Regions from separate parts of the Caballeronia sp. LZ028 genome, predicted to be linked through region 2. Evidence: predicted binding sites of a transcription regulator. Region 2 holds the regulator's gene; the other holds the start of a gene.
The links. Region 2 encodes FliA, which starts transcription of late flagellar genes. Its sites were predicted from a motif close to CTAAAGTTTNNNNNNNNNNNGCCGNTA; they were not measured.
Positions count from the first base shown of each region.

Region 1: motA (flagellar motor stator protein MotA) is a predicted target of FliA. The motif match lies at 1,264-1,290, and genes of this name have one in related genera.

Region 1 covers NZ_JARUXN010000004.1:605,302-608,507, reverse strand. The annotation lists gene QCE58_RS25545 (hypothetical protein) at 1-196, opposite strand, end outside; gene QCE58_RS25540 (helix-turn-helix domain-containing protein) at 328-1,146, opposite strand; gene motA (flagellar motor stator protein MotA) at 1,385-2,257, shown strand; gene motB (flagellar motor protein MotB) at 2,288-3,206, shown strand, end outside.
Region 2 covers NZ_JARUXN010000001.1:143,795-147,000, forward strand. The annotation lists gene QCE58_RS00710 (aromatic ring-hydroxylating dioxygenase subunit alpha) at 1-286, opposite strand, end outside; gene QCE58_RS00715 (GGDEF domain-containing protein) at 478-1,572, shown strand; gene QCE58_RS00720 (RNA polymerase sigma factor FliA) at 1,579-2,310, opposite strand; gene QCE58_RS00725 (flagellar biosynthesis protein FlhG) at 2,329-3,206, opposite strand, start outside.

The sequences.
Region 1 (3,206 bases), on a different contig from region 2:
CATCGGCGACGAGCGTATCGGGCGCTTCCACTTCGGCCTTGATCGCGCCGATGATGCCGTCCGCTTCGACGATCACGAGCGATTCCGCCGAATCCGCACGGCTGATGATGACGCGCAGCGGCCCGCCGCCCTCCGCGATGCTGGCGCAAAACTGCATCGTTTGCCCGCCGATCACTTGTTCGAATGTTTGAATCATCGCTGCCTTCCGCGTTGGTTGGACAAAAGCTGACACAGGCTGCGCGCCATGCGGCGCGCAGCCTGCTTTCTCATTGATCCGCGCATGTCGACTAGGTTCAATTCTGTAAGCATGCGCGGCGCGACGCAAGCTCAACGTCTTGCGTCGGCGAGTTCGCGAAGGATGGCGGCGGTCGAATCGTCGGCGGGAAAGAAGGCTTCGATCGCAAGCTCCGACAACGTGATGTCGACGGGCGTGCCGAAAACCGTCGTCGTGCTCAAGAACGACAGCACGCCGTGCTGCGTGCGCAAACGCAAGGGCACGACGACGGGATCGGTCTCGCCGCGCGGCTCGTGGGTCGCGTGACGCGGCGCGGGATACGCCTCCAGTTCGGCCAAGAGCGCGACGAGCGTCGCATCGCCGGACACGTCGATTTGCCGGCGCAGGCGCGCGAGCAAATGCGCGCGCCACTCGTGCCAGTTGTCGATGGCATCGGCGAGACCTTGCGGATGCATCGACAGCCGCAGCACGTTGACCGGCGGCACGAGCAATTGCGCATCCGCCGATGCGACGAGCGGCGCGAAAGCCGCGTTGGCCGCGATCATCGTCCAATGACGATCGACCGCGAGCGCGGGATACGGCTCATGCCCTTTGAGCACGAGATCGACAGCACGCCTGGCAGCGGAAAGCTGCGGATCGGCCAGCGCGCGCTCGCGATAAAGCGGCGCATAACCGGCCGCGACGAGCAGCGTGTTGCGCTCGCGCAGCGGCACGTCCAGTTGCTCGGCGAGGCGCATCAGCATGTCCCGGCTCGGCAGCGAGCGGCCCGATTCGACGAAGCTCAGGTGACGCGTGGACACGTCCGCAACGCCTGCGAGATCGAGCTGGCTCATGCGCCTGCGCTGACGCCATTCGCGCAATAGCGCGCCGACGTCCGATCGAACGGCCGGATGTACGAGGGTCGAGTTCATGCGACCGATGTTAGACGAAACATGATCACGCGATCCATTACCTGCGAAGTAAGCGGCGCCACGAACGTAACATTTACGCCGCAAACATTTGCGAAGAAAAACTTGCGCGCGACACCCTAAATCTCCGGCACTTTCGCGCCGATAAGTCCAACAACAAGCGAACAATGCGTCGCGAGCCGTGCGCGTCTCAATCCCGAGCACGCACGGCCCGCGGCGCCCGGACTTTTGCGGAGAAATCATGTTTGTCATCATCGGATGGTTGTTGGTCATCGGCTCGGTGATCGGAAGCTTCGTCGGCGTCGGCGGCCACCTCGCGGCCCTCGTGCAACCGTTCGAGCTGCTGTGCATTTTCGGCGCGGCGATCGGCGCGTTCGTCGTGTCGAATCCGACCGCGACGCTCAAGAAAACGTTGCAATCGATTCCGAAGGCGTTCAAGGGCGGCGGCTACACGAAAGAGAAATATCTCGCGCTGATCGCATTGCTCTACGAACTGCTTCAGAAGGCGCGCAAGGAAGGCATGATGGCGCTCGAAGCCGATGTCGATGCGCCCGAGTCCAGCCCGGTCTTTCAGAAGTACGAGCACGTCATGGCCGATCATCATCTGCTCGACTTCATCGTCGACTATCTGCGCATGATGTCGGCGGGCAATGTCAACGCGCTCGAAATGCAGGATCTGATGGACGAAGAGCTCGACACGCACCACACCGAAAGCTCGATCGCCGCGAACGCCATTCAGAAAATGGCCGATGGCCTGCCTGCATTCGGTATCGTCGCCGCGGTGATGGGCGTCGTGCACACGATGGGCTCGGTCGGCGCCGCGCCCGCCGTGCTCGGCGAGATGATCGCGGGTGCGCTCGTCGGCACGTTCCTCGGCATTCTGCTGGCGTACGGCTTCATCGGCCCGCTCGCGGACCTGCTCAACGCGAAGGGCGCGGCCGAAGCGAAGCCGTTCCAGTGCGTGAAGTCCGTGCTGCTCGCATCGATGAACGGTTATGCGCCGACGATCGCGGTCGAGTTCGGCCGCAAGGTGCTCTTCACCGCCGATCGTCCGAGCTTCAAGGAACTCGACGACGCGGTTCGTGCCACCAAGATGCCGAAGGCGGCTTCGTGATGACATCGGGTACGCAAAGGACCAACGCACATGGCTGAGAAACCGTCACGCGATCCGCTGCAGTCCGTGCTTGCGCCGACTGTCGTCGTCAAGCGCAAGAAGAAGGCGCACGGACACGGCCATCATGGCGGCGCATGGAAGATCGCCTACGCCGACTTCGTCACCGCGATGATGGCGTTCTTTCTGTTGATGTGGCTGCTCGGATCGACATCGAAGTACGACAAGGAAGGCATCGAGCAATACTTCAATACGCCGCTTTCCGCATTGTTCGGCAACGATGGCGGCGCGTCGGCGCATACGAGCGTCATCGCGGGCGGCGGCAGGGATCTGTCGAGCACGCGTCCGGGTGAAGGCAACAAGACCCAGACGCAACCGGTGCCGCAATCGATCGCGCGCGCTGCCGTTGCGATGGACGACTTGCGCAAGCTGCAGCAACTCAAGCAGAAGCTGATGGCGCTCATCGAGCAGACGCCTGCGCTGCGCGCGTACAAGGATCAGATTCGCATCGCGATCACGAGTGAAGGCTTGCGTATCGAGATCGTCGATTCGCTCAAGCGGCCGATGTTCGCATCGGGCAGTTCGAGACTCGAAAGCTATGTGACGACGATTCTGACGAACATCGGCGCATCGCTGAACGATGTCGATAACCGCGTGTCGATCGCGGGGCATACGGATGCGGTGCCCTATTCCGGCGGTCAGGCGGGCTATTCGAACTGGGAGCTTTCGAGCGAACGGGCGAATGCCGCGCGGCGCGCGCTCGTCGCGGGCGGCATGAAGGAAAGCAAGGTGCTGCAAGTGCGCGGACTGTCCGACGTGCTGCCGCTCAACAAGGATGTCGTCGACGAGCCGACGAATCGGCGGATCAGTATTCTCGTGCTGAACAAGGCCGCGGAACAGGCGTTCTTCCGCGATGGCGGCAGAACCACGGTCGATGAAACGCGGCCTGTCG
Region 2 (3,206 bases):
GACGCAATGAAGGATTCGACGGAATCCGCAAACACTGTCCTTCGATGTCGTAACTCCAGCCGTGATACGGACACACGATCTGATCGCGCATCACATGCCCGAGCGACAACTGCGCGCCCCGATGCGGACAGTAATCGCGCCACGCATGCGCCGCGCCGATGCTGTCCCGCCACACGACGATCCGCTCATCGGCCACGATGAATCCGCGCGCGCCGCCTTCCGGCACGTCTTCGCTATTGCAAACGGGCAGCCATTCGGCAGCTAAAGAAATGGATTCGTCGCGCATCGCCGTGAATGAGAAATGGACGTTCTTAAGCTGTTCTTACACGAAACACAGCGTCTTCGCAAAACGTTGCAAAATAGCGGATCGCTCGCTCGGTGCAACTCGATACCACTCAATTCAGCCGATGCCATGCGACGGGGCCGCAGTACTTGGCAGCAAGATAAAAGAAAGAAATCACCATCCAGGGGTTCAGTATGGAGCAGGCGCATCAACCGGCACGCCGGACTTATGCCTTCGCATGGTCCGAACACCGGAATCCGGAACGCGAGCAGGCCACGCTGCGGGTCTGGATGGGAGCGGTGGTTCTTCTGGCTTACGGCGTTTTCGCGTGGCTCCGCCCTTCACACGATGCCTTCCTGACCACGCGCCTCGTCGCGCTCTATGTGTCTTATGGGGCGATCACGCTTCTGATCGTCAGCCGCATGAGCGCGCCTTCTGTTGCGCGCCTGACCGTCACGACCATCGCCGATCAGACGATCCTCGGGCTCGCGCTCGCCGCGGGCGGCGCAACGGCGCTGCCGCTTCTCTGGGTGATGTTCTGGTTTCTGATCGGTTCGGGATGCCGATACGGCAAGCGCACGCTCGCCGTATCGTGCGCGACGGCGCTCATCATCGTCACGGCGATGGCCGTCTGGCAGCCGTGGTGGCACGAGAATCTTCCCGCCGCGATCGGGCTCGCGCTGAGCGTACTCGGCGCATCGGTGTATCTGAGCGTGCTCGTCGATCGGCTCGGCAACGCGAATCGCGATCTAGCGCGTCAGGCATCGACCGATCCGCTCACGGGTCTGTCGAACCGGTACGCGCTGGAAAGAGTCGTCGATCGCGCGATGAACGCGCCCGAAGCCAATGGCGATCACGCCACCGCGCTCCTTCTGATCGATCTCGACGGCTTCAAGGAAGTGAACGATACCTACGGTCACGCCGTCGGCGATCTGCTGCTGCAAGCCTTCGCGGACTCGCTCGCGAAGCGCATGCGCAAGTCGGACACCATCGCGCGTCTGGGCGGCGACGAGTTCGTCGTGCTCGCGCATCAGATGCGCGACCGCGACGCCGTGTTGTCGGTGGCCGACAACATCCATTCGGCGCTCGGCGAAATTACGTCGGTGCAGGAGCGGCCGGTGTCGGTATCGGCGAGCATCGGCGCATGCCTGCTTTCGAGCGCGGCGTCCGCGCATCAAACCGGCATGACCGCCGTGCTGCGCGCCGCCGACCGCGCGATGTACCGCGCGAAAAGTCTCGGCGAAGGGAAAACGGTCTTCGCCGAGACGCGGGACTTCGAGATCAGCTAGGGAACGTCAGGCCTCGACGCTCGTCCACGCCTGCTCGCGCAGCTTCGTGCGCAGACGCGCGACCGCCTGGCTGTGCAACTGACACACGCGCGACTCGCTCACTTCCATCACCGCGCCGATTTCGCGCAGGTTCAGGCCGCGTTCGTAATAGAGGCTCATCAGGAGCTTCTCGCGCTCGGGCAGCTTGTCGATGGCTTCGATCAGCGCGCCGCGAAGGCTGTCGTCGAGCAGCGCGGACAGCGGATCCGAACGATCGACGCAATAGCGGTCGAGGAACGGCTCGTCGTCGGCGGAGCGATCGAAGTCTTCGTAATAGATCAGCTGGCTGCCGTGCAAGTCCTGAAGCATCGACTGATATTCGTCGAGCGGCATCTTCATGTGCTCGGCGATTTCCTGCTCGCTCGCCGCGCGGCCGAGGTTCTGCTCGACCTTGTGCACCGCCGATTCCACTTCGCGCGACGTCTTGCGCATGCTGCGCGGCAGCCAGTCGTTCGCGCGGAGCTCATCCAGCATCGCGCCGCGGATGCGCTGGCTCGCATATGTTTCGAACTGCGCGCCCTGATCTTCCTTGTAGCGGCTCGCCGCGTCCAGCAGGCCGATCATGCCGGCCTGAATGAGATCGTCGAGATCGACGCTCGCCGGCATCTTGGCGACGAGTTGGAGCCCCAGCCGTCGAACGAGCGGTGCGTATTTCGTCAGCACTTCCGACTGTGAGAGTTTGCCTTGGGCGTTATACATCTTGGTCACCTATCTTGATCACATCGACGCCGTGCTGCTCAATGCAAAGTCGTGAAGCGCAGCCGCACGATGCGACGCCTCCCGCGCGCCCTGTACAGAGTCGCTAACCGGATTTCGCGCGTCGGCCTGGCCGCCCGCATCGCGCATATAAGGCGCGGGGCGCATCGGCCAGTGCAGGAGCTCCGCCGCGATTGCGCGGTAGTCGCGCGCCGCGGCCGTGGCCGGGAACGCTTCGACTGCGCAGCGTGAGAGTTCCATCGCCCGAGCGACGCGCGCATCCTCGGACACATATCCCGCCTGCACGAGCGACACGGCCAGATACCGGCTCGCGACGCCCGACAGGTTGTCGAACGCGACCGCCGCGTCGGCCGGGTTCTGCACGTGATTGACGAGCACGCGGAACTGGCCGATCGCATGGGCGTAGTGCAGTCGTTTCATGCACGCATACGCCTCGGTGATCGCCGACGCGGCTACCCGCGTCACAATAAGAAAGTCATGCGCCTGCGCCGCGAGCGTCGACAGCGCGCCGTGGCGATCGAGTTGCGCATCGATCAGCACGATGTCCGCCGGACCGTCGAGCAACGCGCGGCATTGCGCGGCATCGTGAACGATGCGTTCGTCGCGCGGCGCGGCCATCAGCGAGAAGCCGAACGGCGTGCGCTCGACGGCATCGCCGAGCATGCGCCGGCCCGACATCACCGAGGCGAGCGCGCCCGCGTCTTCGGTGCCCACGAGACGGCTCACCGATCCCGCGTTGCGGTGCTCGTCGATCACGAGCACGTCCTTGCCGTGGATGGAAAGCGCCGCGCCGAGATTCACCACCGCCGACGTGCATCCGATGCCGGCCGGTCCGCCCGCGATCGCCACCACGCGCGAACCGGCGCGCGTAAGGAGCC